Regions from separate parts of the Alteromonas sp. ABE4_545 genome, predicted to be linked through region 3. Evidence: predicted binding sites of a transcription regulator. Region 3 holds the regulator's gene; each other region holds the start of a gene.

Region 1 (9,044 bases), on a different contig from region 3:
ACTGATCACTACCAACTGGTCGCGTATTTCGCCAACGACAACGGGTAGACTAACCGTACCAACCAAATCCCCAGACTGAGGGGTAGCATTGTCGTTGCGCGTAATGCGTGCAGTTAATCGTGTTTGTTTAAGTTGTGCTAGTGTATAACTCGGCAACATGGCGTTTTCCGTTGTTAACGCCAGTGTAATAGGAAATTCAGTCAGTGGTACCTTAACCACCGCTGCCGGCATTTTGTTATCACTGGTTGCGTCTTGGGCATACAAAAATAAAAACCCTTTGTCAGGTACCTTATCAAGTAAGCCTTCATCAAGTGTCAACGTAATCGCAAAACCCGTTTTGGCCAAATCTTTGTCGGCCTTTAATGGCAACTGCGCTGCTTCTATTTTACTGCTTAGTTGCACATAAAGAGGATTATCTTTAGGCAACTTAGTTCGAATTTTATCAAAATAAAGTTTCGCCGTCGCCATATCATTCACCTGAGATGACACAACTGCGGTCATTAACATCAAATTGTCGTTATCAGGTTGCTGTTGAATCAAGCTCAGCAGCAGCTTTTGTGCATGTTTTAAATCATTGATAGACTCACTTGCCATCAAAATCTGCGCGTAGGTCATTACGATAGTCGAATTTTGAGGGTCAATCTCAATCGCTTTTTCTAGTGCAGCACGCGCTTGTTCATCTTGCCCTATTACTAACCATAAACGGCCTAAAAACATCCAACCTTGTTCATCTTCCGGCTCATCGATAAGCCGTGTTCTTATTGCCAGAGTCAGCGCTTGTATATCTTGTACGTTGATATTATTGCCATCTCCCGACGCCAATTTACTGCTGAGTTCAGGTAATCTAGCTAGAGCGTGTGTGGCTTGCTCAACTTCTGTTAAATGGCTAACTTGCCAGTAAACCACCCCACCGACAATCAAGGCGAACATCGCCCCTATTACCACAGGCCAATTTGATTCAACCCGACGAGATGGATGTACTAATGTCTCTTCGACTAATGCTATTTTTAAATCGTCACTGACTTGTTGTTTGTCAGACTCAGTTATTAACCCCTCTCTGACCTCTCTTTCTAACTCGGTCAGACGTTGGTTTACAATTTGCGCATTAGATAACTGATTGGTGACCTCATCGTTCTTGCTTCGCCACCAAGGTAACGCAACCAAAGCCAATAACAGTGTGAGCAATCCTGAAACAATGAGTCCAAACATCCACCACGTCATGAGTTATCTTGCTCCTGCCTTAACAAGGCTTCAGCTTTAGCCAGTTTAGCCTCGCGATCCTCTGGTTCTTGTAGTTGCTTGCGTTTGACCACAAACACAAAACCACCCACGGCAAAAAGCGCTGGCAACAGCCACAACCATAACGTTAAGGGGGTTAGTGGTGGTCTGTAATAGATAAAGTCACCATATCGAGACTTCATATACTCAATAATCTCTTGCTCTGACTTTCCTTGCTTCAATAATTGATAAACCTTTCTTCGCATATCTTGAGCTATCATTGCATCGCTGTCGGCAATATTCTGGTTTTGGCACATCGGACAACGCAATGCCAGTGTCAGCGATTGAAATGCTTCACGTTGCGCATCTGTCTCGAACTGATAAGTTTCTTCGGTTGCCCATAATTGAAAGCTCATCATCAAGGTAAAAACAACCACGCTAAGTTTGTTAACTAACACAGAGTTATTCCTCATTGCGCAATTGTTCATAAAGCGGCCCGACTTTACTCTGCCATACCCGCTCATTAATATCGCCAATGTGATGCATACGAATAACGCCGTTTTTATCTACCACGAAGTGCTCGGGCGCACCTGTCACTCCTAAATCCAAAGACGTATCTCGGTATAAATCAAAAATATTAAAAGCGTAAGGATCACCAAACTTGGCGAGCATACGAGTAACTTCCACTTGTACTTCATCTAGGGTTTTCAAACCAAAGTCGGGGTCGATGTCTTGGTCGAAATACAAGCCTACAAATTTCACTCCCTGCTGCTCTTTTAATGCCGTGAGATAAGGTAACTCCACCGCACAAGTTACACACCATACTCCCCATACATTAACTATGGTTACTTGTCCCTTAAACACCTCTTGCGTGTAAACTTTTCCCGGTAGCATAAGGTCTGGCAATGAAAAGTCCGGCATCGGCTTGTTAACGGCCTGAGAGCTCAATGCGCGTGGGTTAGAAAACAATCCCTGATATAAAAACACCACAACCAACATAAAAATAATGAATGGAATTGAAAAAAACGCGAATCGTTTCACTAAGCCTCCTGCGTACTACCTATTTGCTTGGTTTTATTGATGATCGCTTTCGCTTTTTTGACTTTAGCCATGCGATATCGTCGGTCTGCGATAGAACATATCCCGCCTAAAGCCATGATCGCGCCGCCGCCCCAAATCCAAGTCACAAATGGCTTAATGTAAACGCGAATAGCCCAAGCACCGCCATCTAAAGGTTCACCCATGGCAACGAATAGATCTTTGGTTAAGGTTGAATAAATACCCGCTTCGGTCATTGGCATACGTTGAACGGTATAAATACGTTTTTCAGGTTCAAGATGAACAATCTTTTCTCCGTCGTAGTACACATCGAATACACCAACATCCGCCACATAATTAGGGCCTTGTTCTCGACGCGTTCCTTGAAACTGAAATGTGTATGCGCCCATAGTCAGGTTATCGCCTGGGGTCATACGCACGTCACGTTCCATTTCATAATTGCTCACTAAGGTGATGCCAATCAGAGTGACGGCAAAGCCTAAATGACCCAGAATCATGCCCCAATGACTACGTGTCAGGCTACTCAACCCTGACATTAAACCCACTTCCGACTGCTGTCGAAGTCGCAGTTGTACCTCCTGAATACTGGTGATCACTATCCAGGCACTCATCACTAGCCCCAATGCAGCCATATAGGTCGGCTCATCATAAGAGAAATTTAACAACACCCCCGTACACACACTTAAGGCGAATGCCAACATCAGCTGATTTTTTAGTGCATAAACAGATTGCTGCTTCCAACGAGTTAACGGTCCAATACCCAAGAAAAAGACAAATGGTACAATCAACCATAAGAACATTTGATTGAAGAAAGGCGCTCCTATCGAAATAGAGCCTAATCCAAGTTCCTTGTGTACCAAAGGCAAAAGCGTACCCAACAGCACAACTATCGCGGCTGCACAAAGTAGTACGTTATTACCAACTAACATGACTTCTCGAGACACCGCTTGATAGCGACTAGCCGCTTTTAATTCTTGTGCTCGAATGCCATACAGCAATAGTCCTAATCCAGTCAGTACAATGAGAATACCAAGGATAAACAAGCCTCTTGCAGGGTCACTGGCGAAAGAATGAACAGAAACAATCACTCCAGAACGCACCAAGAAAGTACCCAACAAGCTAAGTGAGAAAGCGCTGATGGCGAGGAGTACTGTCCATGATTTAAATACCTTGCGCTTTTCTGTGACCGCCAAAGAGTGCATTAGCGCAGTGCCAACTAACCAAGGCATAAACGAGGCGTTCTCCACCGGGTCCCAGAACCACCAACCGCCCCAACCGAGTTCGTAATAGGCCCACCAACTGCCCAAGCATATACCCACTGTTAAAAATGCCCATGCAGCAATAACCCAAGGTCTGGACCAGCGGGCCCATGTAGAATCGAGTTGCCCTGATAACAAAGCAGAAATAGCAAAAGCAAAAGCAACCGAAAACCCCACATACCCCATATACAAGGTAGGAGGGTGAATAATCATGCCAAAATCTTGAAGCAGTGGATTTAAATCACGGCCGTCAACAGGAAAGAAAGGCAGCATACTCTCAAAAGGGTTAGAGGTAAGCAGCATAAACAGATAGAAGCCAACACCAACAACACCCAAAATAGAAAGCACTCGGGCGACCATTGCTTGAGGAATACCGCGACTAAAGAGTGCCACCGCAAGTGTCCATAGTGACAACATAAGTACCCATAAAAGAAATGAGCCTTCGTGTCCGCCCCATACCGCGGTCATTTTATAATACACAGGTAATTGGCTATTGGAGTGTTGAGCAACATAGGCAACGCTAAAATCATCCGTCACGAATGCATAAGTTAAAAAAATATAAGACAATACAGTAAAGAAGCTCATGCCTATCGCTAAAGGACGAGCAGAAGCCATTAACCCATGATGTTGCGTGTAAGCCCCCCATAACGGATAAACCGCCAGCAAAATGGCGGTCACAAGCGCAAGGGTGAGCGAAATATTACCGATTTCAGGAATCACTATTAGCGCCCACCTGTGCAGGTTTAACGTGTTTAATGCCTTTCATTTTCTCAGCTAACTCTGGTGGCATATATTCCTCGTCGTGTTTCGCCAGTACTTCTTCTGCGCTGATTGATGTTGCGGCGGTTAGTACCCCTGTCGCCACTATTCCCTGCCCTTCGCGAAACAAATCAGGCAAAATGCCATTGTATTGCACCGTTACTTCTGGCCCTGTATCAACCAAAGTAAATGTAATCGCTAGCGAGTTTGGATCGCGTTCAACACTGCCGGGGACCACCATTCCGCCTATGCGCAAACGCTGGCCAACCTGCGGCTTAACACCGTCTTTACCTGAAACAATTTCCGAAGGCGTATAAAACAAGTCGATATTGTCATTCAGCGCAAACAGCATGAGCGAAACAGCGCCGATAATGAGTGTACCTGCAATACCGACAACGGCTAAACGTTGCTTTCTACGAGGGTTCATAACAACTCCTCGTGACGGCGTGACTTTTCAGCATCTCTCGCCCTTTTTACCCGTGCACGACGTTCAAATTCTTCGCCCGCATGACGAACCAATAGTTTATGGGCTAAATTGGAGTGCACAACTAAGCCAAGCATACCTGCAAAAGTCGCTCCAAAGGACAACCAAACATACATGGCATAGCCCCCCATGTGCCAAAAATCTTGCCAACTATCAAATTGCATTGGTAGGCTCCTGAGCTCGTTTGATGAGTTTCACTACCCATGGGCGATGTAATTCCCGGCGTAAAATCTCAGTTTTCATGCGCATCATTGTTACCGATGCGATAAACAGTGCGAACCCGAGAATATTAATCAGCAAAGGCCACAACATCTCTGGCGCAATAGATGGTTTATCTAACTTTGTAATAGTCGCGCCTTGGTGAAGAGTGTTCCACCATTCTACGGAATAGTGAATAATTGGAATATTTACCACACCAACAAGTGCCATCACACCCGCAGCCTTACCCGCTTGTTGTTTATCGTCAAAAGTGCTGTAAAGCGCAATCACGCCAAGATAGAGAAATAGTAAAATCAATTCTGAGGTCAACCGAGCATCCCATACCCACCAAGCCCCCCACATTGGCTTACCCCATGCCGCCCCCGTAAATAGTGCAATCAAGGTCATTACCGCACCTACCGGAGCCATGGCAATCATCGCCATAAAAGCAGTTCGCCATTGCCAAACTAAACCAACTAGCGCAGCGATAGCCATGGCAACATAGGTGCCCATAGACAACATCGCCCCCGGAACATGAATATAGATAATGCGGAAGGAATCGCCTTGTTGATAATCTTGTGGGGCAAAGGCCAGCCCCCATATCGAGCCGCTTAATAACAATACTAAGGCACTATAGAAACAATATGGATACAGGCGCTCGCAAAGTTGATACGCTTTTTCAGTTTTGGCATAGGGATGTAACCACTTCCACATCAGTTATGACTCACTCTTAATGCATAGGCAATCGCAAAAGGCGCCAGTGCCAGCGTTAACAATAAAATAGCACCAATAATAGCAATATGCGCTAAGTATGGTAGCTGCATTGATGCCGCTTCTACCGCGGAAGTAGCAAAAATCAATACGGGAATAAAAACCGGAATCAATAGCAGAGAGAGCAACACGCCGCCTCGTGCAATACCCACGGTAAGCGCAACGGCAATGGCGCCAACTAACGATAATATCGGGGTACCTATCAGTAACGTCACCAACAATGCCTGATACATGGCCCAGGTTTGATTTAAAAATAAGGCTAACAGCGGAGAAAGGATCACGATAGGCAAAGACGTTACCAACCAATGGCACAACACTTTGCTCGTTGCAACTGCGGTTAGTGGAATGCCGGATAACAACAGTTGTTCCAAACTGCCGTCTTGAAAATCATCGCGAAACAGACGCTCCATCCCCAATAATGAAGATAAGATCGCAGCAATCCATATCACACCGGGGCCAATACGTTGGAGAGTTTCTGGCCCAGGGCCTACCCCCAACGGGAAAAGGGTCACCACTAATAACAAAAACATCACGGGCTGCATTAGTTCAGAACGCTGCCTAAAAGCCAACGCCACATCTCTTAAAAACACACCTCGCCAGAGCATTACCACTGATACTCCATGGCGAATGTGCTGAACTGACCGGCTCGTTCGGACAATGGCTGATGTGAAGTGGTGATGATCGCGCCGCCTTTGTCAGCATGCTGCTTAAAATACGTTTCCAACAAGATCACGCCAGTAGAATCTAACGCAGTGAACGGCTCATCAAGGATCCAAATATCTGCAGGCTTAATCCATAACCTTGCCAGCGCGACTCTCCGTTGTTGGCCCGCTGATAGATTTTTAATGGGTATGTTATCCAGACCCACCAGCCCTAACCGCTCTAATACATCAAGTATTTCGACTTTTGTGTGAGTAAGTCCCTGTTGCTTTGCCCAAAAGTGTAAATTGTCTAGGGGCGATAACTGGCTATTCAGCCCAGATTTGTGGCCCACATAAACCAAGGCGTGATGATAAGACTGACGTACTGCGTGAATGGGTTCGCCATTGAAGTACACTTGCCCACTGTCAGGCACACTCAAACCTGTGAGAATACGCAGTAGACTGGTTTTACCTGCGCCATTAGGCCCTGTAAGATAAATAAGGTTGCCAGCAGTGAGTGACAACGACAGGCCGTCAAACAAAATACGATCTTGTTTGATACAACTGATGTCTATCGCTTCTACTGTCGTCAAACTGTTTCCTTGCATCCTTAAATCAGCGGCAAATTTTTTAACCTGATTCTAGCATAAAGTATTGAACGAGTAGATAATTCATCGGTAGTAGTACTTTAGTTCTTGATCGAACGCAAAGTTGCATTGCGCTGAGGGTTTTCATTCTGTTGCCGATACACAAACTATGAATACAAGTTCTCCAACTCCGACCAATACGATCAATGCGTTGTTGAGTAGTGCACCTGTCGCTGTCAGCGCGATCCCTGCGCAAACTTCATTGCAAGAACAATCGTTGGCCGTCACCCTTGTTCAATATACTCCGCAATTAGTGCAGTTAGCGATTGACGAACATCACTTTAGAACTATTCTCGAAGCGACTAACCCCATCACTTTCAATACGGACAGTCAATATCGAATCGTTGATACCAAAAACAATGGCGCTCTTAGCCAAACCTTATTGAATGAAATCTCGAAAATCGGTGCTCAGAGTCTCAAGACACCTCAACAAGCTCTGTCTGATTTGTCCTCACCAATGCTACTGATTGAACAGCGCCCTCAATCTATTCCATTGACCATAACCACGCCAGAGAAAGGAAAGTTACTTGAGGTAATCGCCACCACATTGAGTAAGAACGTGCAAAGCGGTATTGTGGCTGAAGGAAAAGTAGCGGCGCTGACTCGTGAAGCGGTGACATTACAGCTGGGCGATGCAAAAATAAGTTTGCCCATCAGCAGCCCCAAGCTCTATCAGGGGCAACCTGTTTTGGTTGAATTACGTCCTATCAGTGAAAAATCTGCGGAGGTAATAGTGCGAGCCAATCCCCCAAAAACTGAATCACCCACTGATGCGACCAAATCGAATCAATTGGCTGCCACTAGATTTCCCATTATAGGGAACGAAAAACTCGTTCAAGCCATTACCTTACAAAGCGCAAAGCAGCAACCATTACCACTGTCACCAATAGCCATAACCAAAGCACAAAAAACGCCCTTGTTAGCGCAGACGATCAGTGACGTCGCACCCAAAATTGACAGCAATGGCGCGCCTAAACTAGTGCTATCTGGTCAGCAGTGGTCTATTGAGCAACACGAATCCCGAGTTATTGGCACGCTTTCATTGCCCGCAAAAGAAGCAAGTGAAGTAATAAAGTCTGTACCTAAAATGTCTGCGACCCTATTGTCACAAATAACGGATGGAAAAACAGCCATAGGTTCAACGCCAATACTCCAACAAGCAAAAGCCAATACGTTGTCGAGCCACCAACACATCATCGAGCAAAAAAATACTGAGCAGCGACTCGCCGTGGAACAACAGTTTCCGCAAATAAAAGCCGCCATTCAGGTCATGGCAAAGCAGGCCTTATCGCAATCAGCGTCACCAACAGAAGCGCTACAAAAATTAATAAAACAATTTGAGCAAATGAAACCTCCAGCGGTTTCAGAAACAACCAATGCGCGTCACCAACTCAAAGAACAGTTATTGTCGCTCAATATTGCAACGACAGATATAAGTAAACTCCCCCCAGCAGAGCCTGCCCCAGCCACTGCGCAGGTAACGCCTGACGGCAAAGACGCCCAACAAATTAAACAACTACTCACAGCGCCGAGCCTTCTAACTCCACGGCAACTCATTATGCCGTCGCCTACGCAGTCTAATTTTATTAATGGGTTAATTACGGTTATACAGTTAAGTTTAACTGCCAGAGCGAGCAGACAATTTCCCCAACTGAGCAAAGAGTTAGCCGCAGAAAGTGAGATTAAAACAAAAAGTGCCATGGGTACTGGTACGTCTAGCCCACAACGCGGCAGCAGCAATTTATTGCGAGACATTGCTCAGCTTGATCAACAATCATCATTATTTAAACAAGCCAAATCTCTGCTTGCTAATCACAGTCAGGCTAAGTTACACAGTGCCGAACAAGCGTTACAGGGTGAACAATCGCTGTATTACGTGTTGCCAAGTAGCCAACACAATCAAACCCCAACCGAACTTTTAATTCAACGGGACTCAGAAAAAGACAATGCCCAGCAAAAAGCGAAAAGCGAGCGAAAAAACTGGCGAATCACGATGAAATTAGATGTT
Region 2 (12,007 bases), on a different contig from region 3:
AAGCGTTGGTACGAGCGCTTCCCAGAGCATGTGTGTTACACGGTTGGGGTTCATCCCCATTGTGCAAAACTCGTTGAAGATGCGCACTGGGCACAGTTACGTCAAGCGGCTGAGTCTGATGGTGTGGTGGCAATTGGCGAGTGTGGGCTTGATTTTAATCGCAATTTTTCTCCTCAGCCCGTTCAAATACAGGTCTTTGAAAAACAACTCGCTCTGGCTGGTGAACTTGGTTTACCTGTATACCTTCATGAACGTGATGCGTTTGAACAGCAAGTTGCCTGTTTAGACGCTGTGAGTGATAAGCTCGCGGGTGGCATTGCCCATTGTTTTACCGGTACACCAGAGCAGATGCACACGTATCTCGAAATGGGCTTGTACATAGGGGTTACAGGCTGGGTGTGCGACCCTAAAAGAGGGGATGCGCTGCGCGAAGCCGTGACTACTTTGCCTCTAGAACGCCTTGTGTTAGAAACCGACGCGCCTTATTTGTTTCCCAAGACGTTACGACCCCGTAAGAAAGACAATCTACCTGCATATTTACCTCACATCGGTCAGGAGTTAGCAAATTTATTGCAAATTTCGGCTACCACTCTCAGTCAGGTCAGTTATGCTAATACAGGTAAACTATTCAAATTGTTAGACTAGGTTAGCGCTAATGCAGTCTTATGCCTTATTTTTACGCCGCAGTGACAACTGGCTACTTGGAGTCAGTGTATTTATTGCGGTGGCATTACTGCTCTTCATTTTTAGTACCAGACCGCCGCCCAATCAAATATATACAATCCAACAAGCCGACATTCTTGAAGAAGGTGAACATCTTTTGTCTGTCGCCGAGGTGATGGCACTTCCGAGTTCAATGTGGCGCACTGAAGCGATTAACACCGGTTTAGGGATGGGGTTAGCACCACAATGGGTGAAGTTTACGCTAGATGTGCCTATTCCACCTCAGCAGAAGTGGATACTCGAAGTTGATTATCCTTTACTGGACCAATTAGACATTTGGTTGATAGACCCCACAACAGGCAAGCCGTTGCGACACCGACAGATGGGAGATAGCTTTCCTTTTACGCAACGGGATATTCAGGCCATTACTTTTGCTATGCCGGTTACCGATACGATTCCACAGACTGTTGTGATGCGAGTTGAGACCAAAGGCACGCTTAAGTTACCCATTAGTGTGATGTCTAAACATGACTTCATGGCGCAGGTTAGTGACCGTACACTGATGATGGGAGTGTTCTTTGGTATCTTGTTGACCATGGGCCTGAACAATTTCTTTTTCTTTATTACAACTCGCAGACCCATTTTTGTTGTTTATTCAGCATATGTGTTGTTTCTCGCAGGTACGTTAGCAGCGTTGACAGGTGTGGCGTATAAGTATTTGTGGCCTGAATCTCCTTGGTTTCAATCTACCGCCATCGCTATTTTAGCCAATGCAGCTACCTTCTTTGCCGTCATATTTACCTATTATTTGCTCGACATCGGTAAACAACATCACCTTATTCGCAAAGTGTTTGTGTGTTTTATCACCTTGTTTGGGGTGAGCTTTTTCGCCAGTTTTGTGTTGCCCTACACTCTTATGATCAAAGCGTTTTTAGTGATATTGAGTTTCAAGGTGCTGTTCGTTGTGGGCGTGAGCGTGTGGCTGGCGTTTCACGGTGTCATGATTGCTCGGTATTACACCGCCGCATGGATTGTCTTGTTTTCTAGTGTGTTGTTTGCGGCGCTTGATCATCTGCATTTTATTCAGGTGAATGTATCATCGAGTTTTATGTTGATGTACGGCGCAACGGTTGAAACCTTGTTGTTGGCCATCGTGCTGGCTTTGAGTTTTAGCCGCCAACAAAAAGAAATGTTAGATGCGCAAGCCCAAGCACTGGAATTGGAAAAGTCGGCGGTGGCTGCAAAAGAAGAGTTAATTGAAATGAAGCAGCGTACTCAAGAAGAGCTTGAGTACAAAGTGGGCGAGCGTACATTAGAACTGGAAATCACCTTACGCGAGCTGTCAGAAGCGAACCAAGAGCTAGAAAAGCTCAACACCATCGACCCACTAACCGGCATTCGCAACCGCCGTCATTTTGATAAACGTTTGCTTGCTGAGGGGCGCAGAAGCCGCAGGGAGCAAACTGCCTTGTCTTTGGCAGTGGTAGACCTAGACAATTTTAAACAAATTAACGATACCTATGGGCACCTTGTGGGCGACGCCTGCATTCAACATGTAGCGACTGTATTACGCGATATGTTGAAGCGTCCGTCCGATGACGTCTGTCGATATGGCGGGGAAGAATTTGGTATTATATTGCCAAACACAGAACTTGATGGTGCTCAGCAGTTAATTGAAGCGATTCGGGAAACCGTTGAAAAAACGCCTGTATTAGCTGAAGGACATGAAATTCACATGACAATTAGCGCAGGGGTTGCCAGCGCTGTGATGGCGTTTGAAGACCAAGAAAAACTCCTTTTTCAGCAAGCTGATAAGCTTTTATATGCCGCTAAACAGGCTGGGCGAAATCAAGTGAAAGCCTCAACTCTACAGGATATAGAAAATGCATAACGCTGCTTTTCCGTCTACGCGTTTACGCCGTCTTCGTGCTACTCAAGCACTTCGTGATATGGTGCAAGAACATCGTTTAACTGTGAACGATCTCATTTATCCGGTTTTTGTTTTACCGGGGACAAATCAAAGAGAACAAGTAACTTCAATGCCCGGTGTAGAGCGGTTGTCGATTGATTTGTTATTACCTGCATTAGAGCCATTAATCAAAAAGGGTTTACCTGCCGTTGCTATTTTTCCTGTGACGCCAATGGAGCATAAATCGCTGCTTGCTGAGGCGGCTTATGATTCACAGGGAATTGCGCAACAAGCAATTCGTGCGATAAAACAGGCCTTTCCACATGTGATGGTGATGTCTGATGTGGCGCTCGACCCATTTACCTCTCATGGTCAAGATGGACTGATTGATGAGTCGGGTTATGTCATGAATGACGAAACCGTCGACGTACTTATCAAGCAAGCACTCTCTCATGCCGAAGCGGGTGTGGATATTGTTGCTCCTTCCGACATGATGGACGGGCGCATTGGCGCAATCCGTCAGGAACTAGAACGCAAAGGCTTTATTAACACCTGCATTATGGCGTATTCGGCAAAATACGCATCGGCCTATTACGGACCATTTCGTGACGCAGTTGGTTCGGCGGCTAACATAAAAGGTGGAGACAAAAAGACTTATCAGATGAACCCTGCGAATACTGACGAAGCAATGACTGAAATTGCGTTGGATTTGCAAGAAGGGGCGGATATGGTGATGGTGAAGCCAGGTATGCCGTATCTGGATATTGTGCGTCGTTGTAAGCACGAGCTGAAAGCGCCAACCTTTGTCTACCAAGTTAGTGGCGAGTACGCGATGCACCAAGCTGCGTTTGCTAACGGCTGGCTGAATAAAGATGCGGTGATTCTTGAATCTTTGTTAGCGTTCAAACGCGCAGGTGCTGATGGCATTTTGACTTATTTTGCGCCCGACGCCATCGCGTTACTCGAACAATAAATTGATCAAAAAGGCCTTCGTAGAGAAGGCCTTTCACTATAAAAATACCAGTACTTGTTATACACACTCAAGGTGCCAACCGGCGCGATGTTGCAACCACGTCTCGTTGACCAATTCTGCATTTAACAGAGGGTGTGTTTTCAACCAGTTTTCTGGGAAGGTGAGTAACCAATGGTCACCGTCAATCGCAATGGAAACGGGTGGCACTTCATTCACTTGGCGACGAATACAAATCACCACTGAAAGTCGCAGTATTCTCACTAAGCTCAGCAGCATGGGTTTCACATCTTCGTGATAGTGGTCGAAAATGGACAGGTCAGGCTTGAGTCGGTGAGATTTAACTAAATCTCGGATGGCCGCGCGTTGTAAACGGGTAAAGCCCGGAAGCTCAATATGATTCAGAATATAGGCACCGTGCTCATGGTGCTTTTTATATTCGATGTGCAGGCCTATTTCATGCAGTGCCGCTGCTGCCCCTAATACAGTTTCGGTGTCTAGGTGACAAATATTCTGCTGTTCGCACATTTGCCTACATAAACTAATCGCCATGCTTTGCACGATATAAGCGTGCTTTTTATCAATGTGATAGCGTTGCATGGTTTGGTTTAATGTTTGTTGGCGTCGGTCATTTTCTGGCAAGTTGTCTAACATGCCATAAATTAATCCCTCTCGCAGAGCGCCACCAGAAATATTCATCGTGCGAATTTGCAAGCGCTCAAACAGCGCAATCAGAATGGCAAGGCCGCTGGGGAAAATAGGCTGTCTATTGGGCTCAAGGCCTTCAATGGCCAATTTGTCGATAGCGGCGCAATCGATACACTGCTGCTCAAGATTTTTCAGATAATCGAGCCTGATCGCATCGCTGATTTCTTGCTTTACCAGTATTTCTGTAATGGCTTGTGGTGTACCAGAGGCGCCTAAACAATTTTGCCAATCAAAACACAAAAACGCATCTTCTACCGGTGCGAGCAAAGCGTAGGCCGCGGCTTTCGCATTGGCAAAATTCTCTGCTGACAACACGCCACCTTTGAAGTAACGCTCCATAAAGGTGACACACCCCATGTCTAAACTCACGAGGTGAATGGGCTGCATATCGTTGCCGATAATAATCTCTGTACTCGCGCCACCAATATCGATGACCAGAGAGTTGCCTTGATTAGCTGATGTATACGCGACACCCAAATAGATCTGTCGGGCTTCTTCTTCGCCACTGATCACATGTAATTTGTGGCTCAGGATCTGCTCGGCTTTATTAATAAAAACTTGGGCGTTAGTGGCAAGGCGCAAGGTGGCAGTAGCCACCACTTTAACGTTAGAGCGGGGAATGTCTTGCAAGCGTTCTGCAAAGGTTTGCAAGCAACTCCAACCGCGCTCCATACTCTCTTCATCCAATTCCATTTCATCGTTCAATCCAGCTGCCAAGCGGACTTTTTGTTTTACTTTCCCGATGATCTGCACGCTGCCGTTAACCACGTGCACAATCACCATGTGGAAGCTATTCGAGCCAAGGTCTATAGCGGCGTAGTATTCGCCATAAGGCTCACCATAGGGTTCGGCGTAAGAAAACGACTGGGGTTGCGTGAGAGGAGCTTGTGTCATAATTGCTGCTTAATTACTGCCTTGTTTATTGCGTGGTTTATTGTTGTTATTACCACGGCGGTTCGATGGGCGCGTATTGCGACGACGTTGACGAGGGCGAGGTGCTTGCACATCGTCCAACAACGCAGTGCGGTCATATTCGGTCACCGGAATAGTATGGGCAATGTACGCTTCGATAGGAGGCAGATTCAATGCGTATTTTTCACACGCAAAGCTAATTGCATGCCCGCTTCGGCCTGCGCGCCCGGTACGGCCAATACGGTGCACGTAATCTTCAGCGTCATCAGGTAAGTCGTAGTTGAATACATGCGTCACTTCATCAATGTGCAAACCGCGAGCGGCAACGTCTGTGGCCACAAGAATATCGAGATTGCCTTTAGTAAAGTCTTCCAGAATGCCTAAACGCTTCTTCTGAGGCACATCACCACTTAGCAGACCCACACGGTGGCCATCGGCGGCTAACCATGCTGTGACATTCTCACAGCCGTATTTGGTGTTGGCAAACACAATGGCTTTCTCTGGCCATTCTTCTTCCATCAGAGTCAGCAACAATTTCATTTTGTCGTCATCTGAAGGATAGAATAATTCTTCTTTTACACGGCTAGCGGTTTTTTGCTGTGGCTCTACTTGAACGTGAGTAGGGTTGTTCATGTGCTCGTAAGCAAGTTCTTGTACGCGGTAGCTTAAGGTTGCTGAGAACAGTAAGCTTAAACGCTCAGTCGGCGCGGGCATACGACGGAACAAGAAGCGAATATCTTTAATAAAGCCAAGGTCGAACATACGATCCGCTTCATCAAGTACGGCTACCTGGATATTATCTAAAGAAAAGATACCTTGTTTGTAATAGTCGAGGATACGCCCAGTAGTACCAATAATAATATCTACACCATCTTGCAAAGCTTGGCGTTGACTTTCATAACCCTCGCCCCCATATATGAGGCCAAGTGATAGTCCAGAGTGCTTACTAAGCAATTCGGCGTCATTATAAATTTGTACCGCTAGTTCACGGGTAGGTGCCATAATAATGGCTCTGGGCCCTTTTTTAGGTGAACTTTTTTCGGCGCGACTGAGTAAGTGATGGAAGGTGGCAACAAGAAAGGCAATCGTTTTGCCCGTACCCGTTTGGGCTTGGCCAGCAACATCGAGTCCTTCTAATGCAGGAGGAAGACTCAGCGCTTGAATAGGCGTACAATGAGTAAAGTTGGCTGCCTTAAGAGCTTCAATCACTTTGGGATTGACTGGCAGGTCTGAAAAATAAGTTTCGGTTAAGTGAGTTGTTTGCATAGCTTATAGCTTATCAGTGCTTGCATTAAAAAACAGATTCTATATAACACTTATGGTAGAGCTGAGACAAATCAGCGACAGACCAAAAATGGAGACAAGAATGAGCGACAAAATTATCCAGTTAACTGACGATAAGTTCGAAGCAGATGTAATCAATGCTGACGGTCCTGTGCTGGTTGACTTCTGGGCTGAATGGTGTGGCCCTTGTAAAATGATCGCGCCAATCTTAGAAGAGATTGCGACCGAGTTTGATGGCAAATTAACAGTTGGCAAGTTGAATGTCGATGAAAATAATGAAACTCCGCCAAAATATGGTATCCGTGGTATTCCTACGCTACTTCTTTTCAAAGGCGGTAACGTTGCAGCAACTAAAGTTGGTGCCTTGTCAAAAACTCAATTAATTGAGTTTTTGAACGATAGCCTATAATTATTTTCCGTCGTTAGCCACCTAACTAGACAGTAAACGGATTGTATAAATAGCCCCTCATTGAGGGGCTATTTTTTTGCCTCGTGTTACTCACTTCCCTCAGACTTCCCTTCTTCATTCAGTCGTTATTCTGCGTACATTGTTAATATGAAAACTAAATGTAACGTCTTTTTCGTAGCTTTACGCCAGTTATCATTTTATTTTAAGTAATCGTTTTCCCTGTTCAGACTGCGATTTATTTAGACTTTAGATTGGTTTTTACTAAATTTTAACGAAATTTGTTGAAAACGTTTACCCTTGTGTTGTAAAAATATTGTGAACATTGATTCGCAGGACACAGGGGCAAGAAAATGAAACCATTTTTAATGGGTGTATTGGGTGCAACCACATTGTTATCGTCAACTTATGCATGGGCTAATGCGAAAGGGGCGGATATTAGTTGGATCACTGAAATGGAAGCCAACGGTTTTCAGTTTTATAACGATAATGGCGTTGAGCAAGATGTGATTAGCATTTTGCAAGATCATGACTTTGATGCCATTCGACTGCGGGTTTGGGTGAATCCCGCTGACGGATGGTATAGCAGCATTGACGATGTTGTAGACAAAGCCGTGCGTGCGAACAACGCAGGCATGCGTGTGATGATCGACTTTCATTACAGTGATACTTGGGCAGATCCGGGTCATCAAACCAAACCAGCAGCGTGGGCCGGCTATGATCTCGATGGCTTGATGTCATCGGTGTGGTGGCATACTTACGATGCACTGAATGCAGTAAAAAATGCTGGCGTCACCCCTGAATGGGTGCAAATTGGTAACGAAACAAATAACGGTATGCTATGGGACGAAGGCAAAGCCTCTGAGAATATGCAAGCTTTTACATGGCTGGTGAATTCGGGCCACGATGCAGCCAAAGAAGTGTTTCCCGACACTAAAGTGATTGTGCACCTAGCGAACTGTCACGACAACGCGAATTTTCGTTGGATCTTTGATGGCTTAAATGCCAATGGCGGAAAATACGATGTGATTGGGGCGTCGAATTACCCAACTAATGTTTCTGGCTCAAGCTGGCAAACCGTCAATTCAGAGTGCTTGAGTAACTTGAATGACATGGTTACTCGTTACAACAAAGATGTGATGATCACCGAAATTGGGGTGCCTTGGGATAACGCTGACGCTGAAGGCATTGTTAAAGACATGATAGATAAACTTGAGACGGTCACTGATGGGCGGTCATTGGGTATTTTCTATTGGGAGCCGCAAGCACAGAATTTCAATGGTTATACGCTAGGGGCATGGAACCCGAATACTGGTAGACCTACCGGCGCGTTAGACGCGTTTATTGATACAGCTTCTTATACCAGCAGAATTCGCTCGCGTATCAGCGACCGTTGTATTGATGTGAATGGTGCGCGTTTAGCGAACGGTGAAGACATTCTGCAGTGGACGTGTCACAACAATGCGAATCAACAATGGGAGCAAATCAGCACTGGCGATGGCTATGTACAACTTAAAGTGCAACACAGCGGCCTGTGTTTAGATGTAGAAGGAGCGAGCTCTGCCGACGGCGCCAATGTTATTCAATGGTCGTGTAAATCTTCTTATAACCAACAATTCTTAAAAGAAGACATGGGTGATGGATTTTATCGCTTGCGCTCACGTGCCACGGGTAAATGTATCGATGTGAATGCCCAAGGTACGAATAATGGTGACAGTATTATTCAATGGAGCTGTCACGATGGATGGAATCAACAGTGGAAAGATGATTAAGTTTTTATACCTCGTTTGATTAATCGTGGTTTAAGCAGGCACACCCACATGCCTGCTTTTTTTGTTTCAGTTGATCTCGATTAATAAAACACGCGGCGCCCTTGCTTACAATTTCGGTTTTTATCAAAACCGGAAACATCACATCCATGCAAAAGCCTGAGCTTTTATCGCCCGCGGGCACTTTGAAAAACATGCACTATGCCTTCGCCTATGGCGCAGATGCAGTTTATGCGGGCCAACCTCGTTATTCATTACGCGTACGCAATAATGAATTTACGATAGATAAATTGCGCGAAGCACGACAAATTACCAGCAGCATGGGAAAGCAGTTGTACGTTGTAAACAATATTGCTCCGCACAACAGTAAACTAAAAACCTTTATTCGCGATCTAACACCTGTTGCAGAGTTAAAACCTGATGCCATGATCATGTCTGATCCCGGGCTTATTATGATGGCACGTGAAGCATTTCCAGAATTGACAATTCACTTGTCGGTGCAAGCCAATGCGGTTAACTGGGCGACGGTAAAGTTTTGGCAGCAACAAGGGATCAAACGTGTCATTTTGTCTCGTGAGCTAGGATTAAGTGAAATAGAAGAAATTAGACAGCGTTGCCCTGATATTGAGTTAGAAGTGTTTGTTCATGGCGCGTTGTGCATGGCGTATTCAGGGCGCTGTCTTTTGTCTGGCTATATCAATAAACGCGATCCAAACCAAGGGGCATGTACCAACGCGTGCCGCTGGCAATATGACATGCAGCCAGCAAAAGAAGATGATGTGGGGCAGTTTGTGCCTGATCATGCTCTGCCTACATTAGGGCAGGGCGGCCCGACTGACGCCGCCTACTTGCTGACTGAAGCCATGCGGCCCCATGAACAACAGCCGGTGTTCGAAGATGAGCATGGCACTTACATTATGAATTCAAAAGACTTGTGTGCCATTGAACATGTGCATGCATTAACGCAAATTGGTGTCGACTCTTTAAAAATAGAGGGGCGCACTAAGTCGTTTTATTACTGCGCTCGTACTGCACAGGTATATCGCAAAGCTATTGATGCGGCCGCTGCTGGCTTACCCTATGATCCTGAATGGGCATATGAACTCGGGCATTTGGCGAATCGCGGTTATACCGACGGTTTTTTACAACGCCATCGCCACGATGCGTATCAGCAATACGAACGAGGTAGTTCAGAATGCACAACGCACCAGCTAGTGGGTGAAGTGATTAGCGCTCACGCTGACGGAGAATGGTTGGTTGATGTAAAAAACCGCTTTAATATTGGCGATAAGCTTGAAGTCATGACACCAACAGGCAATGCTATGATGGTATTGGATTATATGTGTGATGAAAAAGGGCAACCGCTTGTTGTTGCGCCCGGAAGTGGTTATAAAGTAAAAGTCACCGTACCCAAAGGGCTATCAGCCGATGACGCAATATTATTGCGTGTTATCGACACAGAAGCCGCATTGGATACCGAAGAGCAAGTGGCGTCGTGTGCATGTAAATAGATATTATTCTGAGTAAATGTAATTATTTTTAACATTCACTGGGAAAAGGCTGGACGAGTATGGTTTATGGTGCTAACGTAGGAAGAGCTAGTTCAAGCTACACTCTTACTTGCCCGCACCGGGCCAACGAACCCTGTTCAAATTAACTGAAAGACATAAGTCCGAAAAGACCAAGTTTCTAACAAAGACCCACCAGTATGAATTTAACTGAACTTAAGAATAAACCAATTAGCGAATTGGTTGGCCTGGCCGAGCAAATGGGCCTGGAAAACATGGCACGTGCCAGAAAACAAGACATCATCTTCTCTATCTTGAAAGCACACGCGAAAAGTGGCGAAGATATCTTTGGTGATGGTGTACTCGAAATCCTTCAGGACGGCTTCGGCTTCTTAAGATCAGCAGATTCTTCGTATCTTGCTGGACCTGATGATATTTATGTATCGCCGAGCCAAATTCGACGTTTTAACTTACGCACCGGTGATACGATTGCCGGGAAAATTCGTCCGCCTAAAGACAGCGAACGTTATTTTGCCCTGCTAAAAATCCGCGAAGTTAACTTCGACAAGCCAGAAAACTCACGTAACAAAATCCTCTTCGAAAACTTAACACCACTGCATGCAAACTCACGTTTGCGTATGGAGCGCGGTAATGGTTCTTCTGAAGATATTACGGCACGTGTACTCGACTTGGCTTCGCCTATTGGCCGTGGTCAACGTGGTTTGATTGTTGCTCCGCCAAAAGCGGGTAAAACTCTACTACTGCAAAACATTGCGCAATCTATCGCAGCAAATCACCCTGAGTGTGAACTGATGGTATTGCTTATCGATGAGCGCCCGGAAGAAGTAACTGAGATGCATCGTTTGGTGCGTGGTGAAGTGGTTGCATCAACCTTTGATGAACCGGCAAGCCGTCACGTACAAGTTGCTGAAATGGTAATTGAAAAAGCCAAGCGTTTGGTTGAGCACAAAAAAGACGTGGTTATCCTGTTGGATTCAATCACGCGTCTGGCTCGAGCTTACAACACCGTTATTCCTTCGTCAGGTAAGGTACTTACTGGTGGTGTAGACGCTAACGCATTGCACAAACCTAAGCGTTTCTTCGGTGCTGCGCGTAACGTTGAAGAGGGTGGTAGTTTAACTATTATTGCTACTGCACTTATCGATACTGGTTCTAAAATGGACGAAGTTATCTACGAAGAATTCAAAGGTACAGGTAACATGGAATTACACCTCAATCGTAAGATTGCAGAAAAACGTGTATTCCCTGCTATCGACTTCAACCGTTCTGGTACGCGTCGTGAAGAGCTATTAACGGCTCAAGACGAACTACAAAAAATGTGGATCTTGCGTAAGATCGTTCATGAAATGTCAGAAATTGACGCCATGGAGTTCTTGATCAACAAGTTGTCTATGACCAAGACGAACGATGAGTTCTTTGATGCGATGAAGCGTCAAAAGTCATAATTAACATCATCTTAGAGAAAACCGCTGCCGTGATTTTCACGCGCAGCGGTTTTTTTTTATTTCAGGCGCAAAGTACGCTACTGTAAACAAAATAACGATAACAGTGGATACTTTACATGCGCACATCTTTGAGTTTGCTCTCGCTTCTTTTTTGTTCAACCTTCGCGTTGGCGAATGACGCACTTGTCGATAAGTTAAGTGATCAGGTTGAACCTGACGTAATCAAATGGCGTCACCATTTTCACGAATTCCCCGAATTGTCGAATCGCGAATTCAATACCGCGAAATATGTGGCTAAGTACCTAAATGAATTAGGGTTAGAAGTAACAACCGGTGTGGCGAAAACCGGTGTAGTAGCGGTATTAGACAGCGGTAAACCTGGCCCAACGGTGGCGTTACGTGCCGACATGGA
Region 3 (12,007 bases):
TCAGGTTTCGGTGAATGTTGCCCAGCGGCGCGCCGCCGTCACGTGGGAAAAATCACAAGTCACACTGAGCCAAATTCTCAACCAGTTAAAAAAAATTGGTTACGACGCTCAGCCCTTTCAGCCCGATCAACATGAAGCGTCATTTCAGAACGAACACCAACATTTGCTTAAAAAACTCGGTTTAGCTGGCTTGATGACCATGCAAGTCATGATGTTAATGGCTGGTTTGTACTTCGACCTCTTTGGCAATATTGCACCTGAAACCAAAGATTACTTTTTCTGGGTTGCACTGGTACTCACGACACCCGTTGTTTTTTATTCAGGCAGTCAGTTTTATTTGGGTGCATTAAAAGCCTTGCAAGCGAAAACGGTCAATATGGATGTGCCCATTACTATTGCGATATTTGCCACTTATTTTGCAGGTATTAAAGCAACCCTATTACACGCAAATGACGTTTACTTTGAATCGATTTGTATGTTTATCTTTTTGTTACTATTGAGCCGGTTTCTTGAGCATCGTGCACGGCATAAGGCAACGGAAATATCTGCAAATTTAACGCATTACGTTCCTGTTTCAGCCCTGCGTATCGGTGATGACGGCCAATTAACACCGTGCTTAGCTAAACAATTGCGCGAAGGTGACATTGTTGTGGTTAAGCCAGGTGAAACCATTCCTGTCGACGGTGTCATAGAAGAAGGTGAAGCTCTGGTTGACGAATCAATGTTAACTGGCGAATTCGCTCCGGTGAATAAAAGCAAACACGCGAAGGTTTACGGAGGCACAATAAATCAAACAAATACCTTAACTGTAAAAGTCACCGCAACGCTCAAACATGCATTGGTCAGCCAGATCTTGCGCTTACAAACATTGGCAATGGCTGAAAAGCCCCGTATTGCTCAGCTGGCAGATACATTTTCACGGTATTTTGTGTTGGCAGTTTTGTTGATCGCGTTTGGGTCATTTGGGTTTTGGTGGGCCCTCGGCAACGACCATGCATTTTGGATTATGATTGCCGTATTAGTAGCAACATGCCCTTGTGCCTTGGGGCTAGCCACACCCACTGCATTGATTTGTGCAATGGCAAAGCTCAACAAAAAAGGCGTGTTAATCAAAAATGCCCAAGCATTAGAAACGTTAACACGTGTTAATATCATCGCGTTGGATAAAACAGGTACGTTAACCGAAGGAAAGTTTGTCATTGCACAGCAATGGATAGCCGATGACACTTATTCACACAGCGATATATTATCCATAGCAGCGAACTTAGAGAGTCGCTCAGAACACCCCATTGCTCGCGCGTTTACTGGCGCAGACTTCCCTGTGTTAAACCTGTCTCATTTTAACGTGACCGCCGGCGGAGGTATTGGGGCAACATGGCAAGGTAAACACTGGCAAATCGGTTCGCGCACTTACACTAAAGCAACTAACCATGAGCAATTTCCGCTCGCTAACGTGTTCCTCACCTGTAATGAGCAACTTGTAGCAGCATTCGATGTAAGAGATGTGATCAAGCCAGAAACTAAAACATTGTTGTCGCGATTAAGCCATTATCGGCTGCTACTATTAAGTGGCGATGCCAAGGCCCAAGTCGCCCATGTGGCGGATCAGTTGTCACTGCAAGACTTTGAATTTGAACAAAAGCCCGAAGACAAATATACACATATTCAGGCATTACAAGCTAAAGGCCGCCGTATTCTGATGATGGGAGACGGTATTAATGACGCGCCAGTAATGGCCGCTGCCGATGTGTCTATCGCGGTAGGTAACGCTACTGATGTCGCCAAAAATGCCGCCGATATCGTGCTACTTAATCCACAATTAACCCTGGTTGCCGAGTTACTCAGCATTGCTAAGCAAACGAAGCAGAAGATCCGACAAAATATTCTGTGGGCAGTAGGTTATAACGTGATAATTTTGCCCTTTGCGATATTGGGTATTCTCACGCCTTGGATGGCGGTAATTGGCATGTCGTTGAGTAGTATCATTGTGGTATACAACTCTGCGCGATTGCTAAAACAGGAGTCAACATGAGCATTATTTATGTGCTGATCCCATTGGCGATTATTATTGTTGCCATTGCTATTGGGGTATTTTTTTGGGCCGTTAAGTCTGAGCAATTCGAAGACTTAGAGCGTCAGGGATACAGTATTTTGTTTGATGATGATCTTCCTCCTGAAGAGAAAAAGCTCGCCCAAGAACGTCAAAAGCTCAACAATAAATGAATGACCTTCACTTTTTCGCGGCCTTGTTAGTCGGTATGGCAGGCGGCGTACACTGTTTGGGAATGTGTGGCGGCATTGTGGTGGCTATGTCTGCGGCTGTTCCCAAACAAAGGTCAACGTTGCCTTATGCGCTCGCCTACAATGCAGGACGCATTGTCAGCTATACCCTCGCCGGTGCGTTAACCGGTTTACTCGGACAAATGGCGAGTACATCGCATATTTTTGCATTGCCTGTTTTAAGCGTGGTAAGCGGCACCATGCTAGTCTTAATGGGTGCCTATTTGGGGCAATGGTTTATGGGCTTACGCCGATTGGAGCAGATCGGTGCTTTGCTGTGGCAGCGAATACACCCTTTTTCCAAACGCTTTGTTCCCTTTAAAACCCCACTGTATGCCTTTCCCTATGGGTTTATTTGGGGTTGGTTGCCTTGTGGTTTAGTGTACTCAAGTTTAACCTGGAGCCTTGCATCTGGTAGTATGCTTAATGGTGCTGTAACGATGTTGGCGTTTGGTTTAGGGACACTGCCTAGCCTACTCTTAATGCATGTTGGCGCACATTCACTCTCTCGTTGGTATAAGCATAAAATTACTCGCAGACTCATCGCGCTTGTTCTGATAAACTACGGCTTATACTTGATTTATTTGGCGATCAATAGTATCAACTAAGGTCTCCAAAGGACTATAAAGATTGTTATGGCTAAGAATACCGAATTTTCTATTCACTGTCAGAGCTGTAGTTTCAGCCACCTCTGTCTACCTGTGTCGTTAAACAAAACCGAAATTGAGTCGCTCGATGATATTATCGAACGTAAAAAGCCATTACATAAAAACGACAAACTAGTGGAAGCCGGTGACAAATTTACCTCTCTTTACGCAGTGAGAGCGGGTTCCTTTAAATCATTCGTAAGTGATGCCGATGGTGAAGAGCAAATCATCGGGTTCCATTTCCCCGGCGATATTATTGGCTTTGATGCCTTGCGAGAAAACGCCCACCAGAGCTTTACCCAAGCGTTAGAGACCGCGATGGTGTGCGAATTACCTTACGAAACCCTAGACAAAATGTCGGTACAATTCCCTAAGTTGCGACATCAGATCATGAGCTTTATGAGTGCAGAAATTAAACATGACCACGATTTAATGATGCTACTTAACAAGCGTACCGCCGAAGAACGCTTAATTTATTTTCTCGCCCACTTATCCAAGCGGTTTGAAGAGCGCGGTTTTTCGTCAAAACAATTTAATTTGAGTATGACGCGCAACGAGATTGGCAATTACCTAGGGCTGACGGTAGAAACCATTTCTCGCTTGCTGACTCGCTTTCAAAAAGAAGGCATTATCAAGGTTGAAGGTAAACTGATCACAATTCTCGATTTTGATGCAATGGATGACAAACTCCACAGCATGGATATTCCAACCACCAGCATTCCTTGCTAAGCCTCTAAGGCCCGTATCATAAGCACATTAAACTCCGAATTTAATGTGCTTTAAATCCCCTATTCGCTTGATCTAGAACAACTAGTTTATTTAGTAATCCGCTTAAAAACGCCTACACTTACATTACGTAAACGAACTGTTTGGTGTTTGATATGATTAACTATAACGCGCTACTTGTCGTCATCGACCCAGATTCCGATTCCCAGCCCGCGCTCTCTCGCGCACTAGAGTTATCTGAAAAAACCAATGCGTCCATAACAGCGTTTATGACCGTATATGACTTTTCGTACGATATGACAACCATGTTGTCGATTGAAGAACGTGAAGCAATGCGTGCAGCCGTTGTTGCCGACAGAAAATCATGGCTCAATAGTTATCTGCAAAGCCAAACTAGCGCGAAAATAGAGGTAGTTGTTGAATGGAACAACCGACCTTACGAAGCAATTATTAAAGCTGCGCTACAACATGAAAGCGATGTTGTAGTTAAAGCAACCAAGGCTCACGACGACTTTAAATCGGTGATATTTACACCAACCGATTGGCATTTACTACGCAAATGCCCTGTTCCTGTATTACTGGTTAACGAACATGATTGGCCAGACAATGGCAACATTATCGCTGCGGTAAACGTCGGCACGGAAGACCGAGAGCACGCCCAGCTAAACGACAAGATTACGGTGATCGCCAAAGATTATGCCGAGTTACTAAGTGGCCACGTGCACTTGGTTAATAGCTACCCAGGCACTCCACTCAACATAGCAATAGAAGTACCGGAATTTGACCCCGTGAGCTACAATGACTCGGTGAAAAATCACCATTTAGAAGAGATGGAACTGCATGCGAAACGTTATTCGCTCCCGTTAGATCAATGTCATGTTCGCGAAGGGTTACCCGAAAAAGTAGTGCCACTAGTCGCTGAGACAATCGATGCTGAATTAGTAATTATCGGTACCGTAGGCCGTGTGGGGCTATCTGCTGCACTCATCGGCAATACTGCTGAGCATGTTATCGATTCGTTGAATTGTGATGTATTGGCAATCAAGCCCGACGGATTTGTGTCGCCGATTCAGGGCTAATTTGGCGTGGTGCATGTTATTAGTGAAACCCATGGTGATTTTCAGATATAATGCCGGCCTTTTATAGGCAAGCCCGATATCTATTATGAGTCACCAGGTCAATACCTCGGCAACTGACGCCAGTGCCGCATCACAAAGTAAACAAAAATACAGCTTCAATAAGCTCCAAAAACGTCTTCGTCGTAACGTAGGTAAAGCCATCGAAGATTTCGGCATGATTGAAGATCAAGACAAAGTGATGGTGTGTTTGTCTGGTGGTAAAGACAGTTATACCATGCTGGATATCTTGTTGTTTTTACGCAAAATTGCCCCCATTCATTTTGATATTGTTGCGGTTAACCTCGACCAAAAGCAGCCTGGCTTTCCCGAACACATTCTGCCGGAATATTTAGCTTCTTTGGGCATTGAATACAAAATTGTCGAAGAAGACACCTACTCTATCGTTAAAGACAAAATCCCAGAAGGGAAAACCACGTGTTCTCTGTGCTCTCGCTTACGTCGTGGCATACTCTATCGCACGGCCACTGAACTAGGCGCAACCAAAATTGCCTTGGGCCATCATCGTGACGACATGCTAGAGACCTTATTCTTAAATATGTTCCATGGTGGCAAGCTAAAATCTATGCCGCCTAAACTAGTGAGCGATGATGGCAAGCACATTGTCATTCGTCCATTAGCCTATTGCGCAGAAAAAGACATCGAAAAGTATTCTGCCATCAGTGATTTTCCGATCATTCCTTGTAACCTATGCGGCTCACAAGAAAACCTACAACGCCAAAACATTAAGCATATGCTTCAAGACTGGCATCGCCGTTTCCCTGGGCGTATCGAGTCTATGTTTAGAGCAATACAAAACGTTGCGCCTTCCCATTTGGCCGACAGTAAGTTATTCGACTTTAAAGCAGTACAACGCAGTGATACGCCAGTCGAAGATGGTGATATTGGTTTCGACGCACCAGATCTTGCACCCGAGATAAAAACCGTAGACACTGAGGACTCTATTGAGATCATCAACTTAACGGATAAGTAACGGTATGAAGATCGGTATTGCGCTAGGCTCTGGCGCTTCTCGTGGATGGGCGCATATTGGCATCATTGAAGCGTTAGAAGAATTAGGCATACAAATTGACGTTGTAGCGGGCTGTTCCATTGGCGCATATGTCGGCGCTGCCTATGCGTCTGGCAAATTACCAGAGTTAAAAGAATGGGCCTGTTCACTTACCGAGTGGCAAGTTTTATCTTTGATGGGTGTGGGAATTCGAAGAGGCGGCTTAGCCAGTGGCCAGAAAGTATTCGATAAACTCAAAGATGAGTTTTGCGCACCGACCTTTGAAGAAATGCAAAAGCCCTTTTCCTGTGTCGCGACCGATTTATACACGGGCCGTGAGGTGGTATTCAACAAGGGCGAAGTGGGCACTTCAATACAAGCGTCTTGCGCCATACCAGCATTATTCTCGCCTATCGCCCATGGCGACAGGTGGTTGGTTGACGGTGCCGTGGTTAACCCTGTGCCGGTAAATTTATGCCGTCAGCTGGGGGCAGATTTTGTGATCGCCATTAATCTCAACGCTGATTCACGCCCTATTCGACTGGCGAAACAAGCCGTAGAGCACGAAGAAACCAACGAAAAGGCCGAGCACTTTCTCAAGCGAGGACAAGATGTTGTACGTCAATGGTTTACGCCAGAAGACAAATCGGAAAAGCGCCAAGCTCCCGGCATTTTGAGTGTGATGAGTAATTCGCTCGAAATTCTTCAAGCACGGGTTACGCGCTCAAGGTTGGCAGGTGAGCCACCCGATCTTCTATTTGAACCGCAGCTTACCGACGTGGGTTTGATGGAGTTTCATCGCGCTGAAGAAATGTGCAAAACGGGTAAAGAAACGGTTGAACGATTAGCCAAACAAATTGAATACCAATTACTTTATGAAAGAGAGCCAGCAGAATAAGCTGGCTTTTTATTGCGTGACTTACGCACACACCTTCACTACTTTTCTACGACTGCCGTGATGCGAAAGGGAGTCTCGGGTAACGACAACGCTTGCCCCGTAGCCAGCCAGTCGTCTGTTAGCGATAAAACACCGTCTTCAATACGCAAATTATCAGTAAGTGCGGTGTTGAGAGAATGATTTGTAAAGTGAATTTGCAGCCCCACTACATCAGGCATCATAAATGACAAAAACCCGCCCATTTCATCGAAAAAGGCTTTGTACTGCTCTTCAATCTGTACTAATTCCTCATGAGAATATGCCTGCTTTAGCGCTTGAGGCTTTGTTTCGATTTGCACCGACATATCACACACATTAGCGGGCTCATCTAACTCCACAAGAACATGAGCTTCAGCCATCTTCAGTATTTTATCTGACGGCACGCTGAAGCGACTTTCTGTCGTCACATTCAACGGCAGAGTTTGCTTTGAAGTCACAATTTCAGCGCGATTAATTTTACACAACCGGCTCTCTCCCACTCGAAGAAAACCAAATGCAAACTGTAGGTCTGGCATATCTTCGCTATCGAGCTTTTTGACATGGCTGTAAAACGTTTTGTATTCAAGGTCTAACGTTTCAGCGTGAGCCACACTCATTGTGGCTAACACTGCGCTAAGCATCCATACGCCTTTCATTCCGTAATGTACTCCTGATTAAATCGCATCATGTCTTGTAGCTCTTCTACATAAGCCGCCCCGCGCTCCGAGTAACTCATTAAGCCTTCAGACAAGGCCAAGCCAGTAATTGGCATTTGATTACGGCGTAAAGACGCACGAATCTGGCGTAACTCTCTATACGCGTTATGTCGGTTTAAATTGCGCATATAGGTGTATGTGGCTTTAGACACATTATCAAATTTCGCCACTTCATGGCTGGCATTTTTATTGCGTCGAGACGGCACAAAACCACAGCCTTGGCGGTAGCACCATAGCCCAAAAAAGTTGAAACCTTCCTGTGCGAACCGCGAAGCCCCCCACGCCGATTCATTAGCAGCCTGCATCAGTACTAGCTCGTGAGGCAAAATATCAACGCGCATTAACAAAGTTGTTAATGCGGTTTCTAAATCAGCTTCTTCTTTTACCCGATATTCATCGCGTAACCAATCGATGCGGTCTAGATCATCTTCGGTCAGCATTTGGCCATTTTTTACTTGGCGCTGCACCGTTTGCAAATAATGGCGTAATGTCAGTAAATATTCGTTTTGTTTATCAACCTCTGGCTGAAGATAAGAAAAGAACGCTTTTTTCTTTTCGGTGATGTCTTTAATAGCTGCGAAGTCTGGAACCGGCTTATGCGCTTCCTCTGAAATGGGAACATCAATAATATCGGGAGTTTTGTCGGTGCTAACCCATGCCAAAGATATAATTAACGCCATGACAATTAGCAGAATTAATACAATTTTAGTCGTTTCTCTTTTGTGCATTCACCACGCTCAATTTAGTTGTACAGCAAAAAGGCAAGTTATGAGTCATGCATTAACTGTAGCTGTCAAAATAGAAATTGCTTAGTTTAGGCTTATCAATACGCCAATCGTTGCGTAAAGATCGCTCACAGTGTGACCAAGCGCACCGCCAATGCGATAAGCATAACGCCCATGGCTCTGTCTAACCAGTAGCCTTTAGTTCCAATAAGCGAAGCCACTTTTGAAGTGCTCAGTAGATAAGATAAAAATACAAACCACAAACCCGTTGCAAACGCTAGATACAAACCATAACCCGCTTTGATTACCATTGGCGTGTTGATATCTATGATTGCCGTGAAAAGTGATAGGAAAAACAAGGTTGCTTTCGGGTTTAACCCGTTAGTTAAAAAACCCACCCATAGGGCTTTTTTGTCACTAATAGCATTTTTGGCAGCTTCTACTCCTTCCATTGGTGACGCACTCGAAGGGCCGCTTCTCAAAGCGCCGTACGCAAGATAAATAAGATAGGCTGCGGCTAAATAGCTGATTGTTTGGTATAACCACGGCGTTGTTTTAATCACCACACTTAAACCAATCAACGAATACGCTACGTGTAATAATATGCCAAGACCAACGCCAATACTGGTGATAATCGCAATGCGACGACCATAGGCTACACTGTGCCTTACCACTACGGCAAAATCGGGGCCGGGGCTGGCAACAGCAACTAGATGCACTAGCGCTATGGTAATAAAATCACTTAAATACGGCATGGATTGGCTCACGTTATCGACTCTCTAACCTTGCAAATATGTGTGTTTCAGTGCTTCTACATATTGAGGCACTATTTCAGAAGCCAATCCTTCAACCGACTCATTAAAGACGTCGTGGCGCTGGCTGGGTGTTAAGTTTAACTCAACCGTATGTGCACCGCTATCAAAAGCCACTTGTACAAAATTGGCCGCAGGATACACCTGTCCCGACGTACCAATAGCAATAAAGATATCTGCTTTGCTGAGCGCTAATAAAATATCGTTCATATACAGGGGCATTTCACCGAACCAAACAATATCGGGGCGAATCTGCTGTGGTGGTGTACAACATGGGCAAGGCGTGGTTGCAGAAAAATCGTCGTACCACGCAAAACGATCACCGCTGGTACAACACTGTGCTGACAATAATTCACCATGCATGTGAAAAACTCGCTGGCTCCCACTGGCTTCATGAAGGTTGTCGACGTTTTGAGTAACTAACGTGAGTCTATCTCCCCACAGTGCTTCTAACTCAGCAAGCGCGACATGCGCCGCGTTTGGCTTCACGCTGTCTTGTTGTAATTGCTGACGGCGCAAATTGTAAAAACGATAAACTAACGACGGATTTTCCGAAAACGCATCCGGTGTAGCAACGTCTTCCACACGATGGTTTTCCCATAATCCGTCGTTGTCTCGAAAGGTTTTTAACCCCGACTCAGCGGAAATACCAGCTCCAGTGAGTATCACTATACGCGGTAAGGTATTCATGATGCCGACTCCACGGGAAGGCTGGCAATCGCTCCCCATTGTGACCAAGACCCGTCATAAACTGCCACGTCTTGCGCTCCTGCCATCTGCAAAGCCATACCGACAATACAAGCAGTGACTCCTGAGCCACAACTGGTGCGGCAAGGTTTTGATAAATCTAAGCCAAGTTCAGCGAAAATCGCCCGCAATTGCGCACTCGATTTAAACTTACCCTGCTCAAGTAGTTCGGTAAACGGCATGTTATACGCTCCGGGCATGTGGCCAGAACGCAACCCCGCCCGAGGCTCTGGTACGGCGGCGTTAAAGCGCCCTGCACTACGCGCATCAATCACTTGAATGGTTGCATCGTTAACACAAGACACCATGTCATCCAGAAAAATAATGCTGTCGTCAAACGTATTCACTGGATACACACTCGGTTTAACGTCACCATTCGGCGTCGTGATAACATCATAGCCTGCGGCTTTCCAAGCCGGTAAACCACCGTCTAGTAAACTGACTTGCTGGTGGCCATAAGATTTGAGCATCCACCACAATCGCGCGGCACTAAAAAGCCCGCGGCTGTCGTAAACCACTATGTGATCACTTGTGTTAATCCCCAGCTTTGAAAGATACTCACTAAATGCTTCTGGTTTGGGTAACGTATGGGGAAAAGGCCCGGAATGATCACTGCCGTCGCCATCTATATCAAACGCGACGGCATGAGGAATGACACCGACCTCCGGCGAGTCTGCGTTACCAGAGACGGGATCTTTCATCGTCACCCAAATAACGCGGACCGATTGTGATTCAATCAAGGATTGAAGTTGATTGGCATTAACTAAGCATGACTGCACGATAACCTCCACTGAACCTGCTGTGTTAAAAAACACTAAGAATCAGCTATCTATCATACGTACAAGTCACCAACAAGCAAATACATGCAACAACAATATTAGCTATTTAAGTAATACATAAATGTTACTTTTTGCTTGATGCATGGGCACATCGGGGTAAAACGCGATACGCTCAACGATGATTGGGAAGTCTAACGGTATTTCGTTGTTTTTCAGTAACCACTGTTGATACAGGTATTTCACCGATTCGCCCATACTGCTGTCACTTCCGACATGAACCATTTTCGCTGCTCTGGCTGCGGGTATAGACAGTTTTTCCATCGGTTCTGTCGCTGTAATAGTGACTTCGCTTGAATATTCACAGGCCAATCCAAAACGATAGTGTTGCGGCTCAACGGTTTCAGGATCATCGTATAACAAATTGAACGTTCTATACTTTGAGGGTGGTAACTTATGCATTTTTCGCCATGCGATAAATTGCCCTACCGACTGAGGAATTGATTCAACTGAGCCAATATGCATCAATTGCATTACTGATAACGCTGGCCATTCAACAATACAGACTTCATTGGGAAGGTGCATCCCGCTCTCCTTTTTCTTACTAAATGGGAACACTGATTGCGGTAAATTCGATACAAGACTGGGGGTTTTACGCAATACGGAAGGCGTCACGCCGCATTGTCGTTTAAACGTGCGACTGAACCCTTCTACAGACGCAAATCCGGCGTCAAACGCAATGTCGGTAATTGAGTATTCTTTACGATATGCCAAACGCTGTGCCGCTCTATGCAAGCGAATATTGCGTATAGCCTCACCCACTGTTACACCTGCCCACGCAGTAAATAAACGGTGAAAATGATAAGGGCTTAACCCCGTATGGGTTGCCAGCTGGTTCACAGAAAGCGGTTTATCTGCATTAGATTGGATATATTCTATTAGTGATTGAAATCGCTCGTGATAACGCATTTTTTTAAACAGCCGTGATTTAGTAACCTCTATTTTACGCGAGCAATACAGTAAAAACTTGACCATTCTTGCGCTTTTTCTGAATTGGCACCGACTCATGCTTTAGGTCATGGTTTTACCAGATGGTCAGCACCCTGTATTTAGCTTTCTATTCCCTTAAAAAGCATGCTATGTTAGTACATAAATTATACAACCTTTCATGAGTTGCTATTCGTAATGTGTTAACAGTCACTTGTGATTTTTTCACTGCGGCCTTCACGCCATCGTTATTGATGGAGCATACATACATTGAACCCTGTCGTTAGTATTATCGTTCCCACAAAAAACCGTGCGTGGTTACACGCGGGGTTGCTATCGGTATTTAATCAGCAGGACTATCCGCATATCGAATTGCTAATTGCTGATTCTGGCGAAAGCGGGCCGTCAACCGTGTTCCAAAATAACCAACAAGACAACGTGAAATACTATTGGTCAGATACAGACATTAGCGTTGGGGCAAAACGGAACTTCCTGATTGAACGGGCTGTTGGTGATGTGATTGTTCATTTCGATGATGATGACTTTTA

Evidence for each region. The regulator FNR, encoded in region 3, switches genes on or off when oxygen is low (the NO sensors DNR and NnrR bind a similar motif). The targets are predictions, from matches to a motif close to TTGATCTAGATCAA.
Region 1: fliK (flagellar hook-length control protein FliK) is a predicted target of FNR. The motif match lies at 7,085-7,098, and genes of this name have one in related genera.
Region 2: trhP (prephenate-dependent tRNA uridine(34) hydroxylase TrhP) is a predicted target of FNR. The motif match lies at 8,695-8,708, and genes of this name have one in related genera.

The regions. Positions count from the first base shown of each region.
Region 1 is NZ_JBSWYY010000028.1:983-10,026, forward strand. Features, by position in the region: gene ccmI (c-type cytochrome biogenesis protein CcmI) at 1-1,221, opposite strand, end outside; gene ACXAH6_RS17360 (cytochrome c-type biogenesis protein) at 1,218-1,691, opposite strand; gene ACXAH6_RS17365 (redoxin family protein) at 1,681-2,259, opposite strand; gene ACXAH6_RS17370 (heme lyase CcmF/NrfE family subunit) at 2,259-4,256, opposite strand; gene ccmE (cytochrome c maturation protein CcmE) at 4,246-4,722, opposite strand; gene ccmD (heme exporter protein CcmD) at 4,719-4,943, opposite strand; gene ACXAH6_RS17385 (heme ABC transporter permease) at 4,933-5,691, opposite strand; gene ccmB (heme exporter protein CcmB) at 5,691-6,353, opposite strand; gene ccmA (cytochrome c biogenesis heme-transporting ATPase CcmA) at 6,353-6,997, opposite strand; gene fliK (flagellar hook-length control protein FliK) at 7,146-9,044, shown strand, end outside.
Region 2 is NZ_JBSWYY010000002.1:9,240-21,246, reverse strand. Features, by position in the region: gene ACXAH6_RS02525 (TatD family hydrolase) at 1-645, shown strand, start outside; gene ACXAH6_RS02520 (sensor domain-containing diguanylate cyclase) at 656-2,554, shown strand; gene hemB (porphobilinogen synthase) at 2,547-3,545, shown strand; gene ACXAH6_RS02510 (Ppx/GppA phosphatase family protein) at 3,603-5,144, opposite strand; gene rhlB (ATP-dependent RNA helicase RhlB) at 5,154-6,428, opposite strand; gene trxA (thioredoxin TrxA) at 6,529-6,855, shown strand; gene ACXAH6_RS02495 (glycosyl hydrolase 53 family protein) at 7,206-8,624, shown strand; gene trhP (prephenate-dependent tRNA uridine(34) hydroxylase TrhP) at 8,771-10,132, shown strand; gene rho (transcription termination factor Rho) at 10,330-11,595, shown strand; gene ACXAH6_RS02480 (amidohydrolase) at 11,712-12,007, shown strand, end outside.
Region 3 is NZ_JBSWYY010000022.1:7,035-19,041, reverse strand. Features, by position in the region: gene ACXAH6_RS16155 (heavy metal translocating P-type ATPase) at 1-2,032, shown strand, start outside; gene ccoS (cbb3-type cytochrome oxidase assembly protein CcoS) at 2,029-2,223, shown strand; gene ACXAH6_RS16145 (sulfite exporter TauE/SafE family protein) at 2,220-2,888, shown strand; gene fnr (fumarate/nitrate reduction transcriptional regulator Fnr) at 2,916-3,656, shown strand; gene uspE (universal stress protein UspE) at 3,809-4,732, shown strand; gene ttcA (tRNA 2-thiocytidine(32) synthetase TtcA) at 4,818-5,762, shown strand; gene rssA (patatin-like phospholipase RssA) at 5,767-6,678, shown strand; gene ACXAH6_RS16120 (DUF2987 domain-containing protein) at 6,717-7,352, opposite strand; gene ACXAH6_RS16115 (glucosaminidase domain-containing protein) at 7,349-8,092, opposite strand; gene ACXAH6_RS16110 (LysE family translocator) at 8,266-8,892, opposite strand; gene cobB (Sir2 family NAD+-dependent deacetylase) at 8,917-9,639, opposite strand; gene sseA (3-mercaptopyruvate sulfurtransferase) at 9,636-10,475, opposite strand; gene ACXAH6_RS16095 (AraC family transcriptional regulator) at 10,578-11,507, opposite strand; gene ACXAH6_RS16090 (glycosyltransferase family 2 protein) at 11,730-12,007, shown strand, end outside.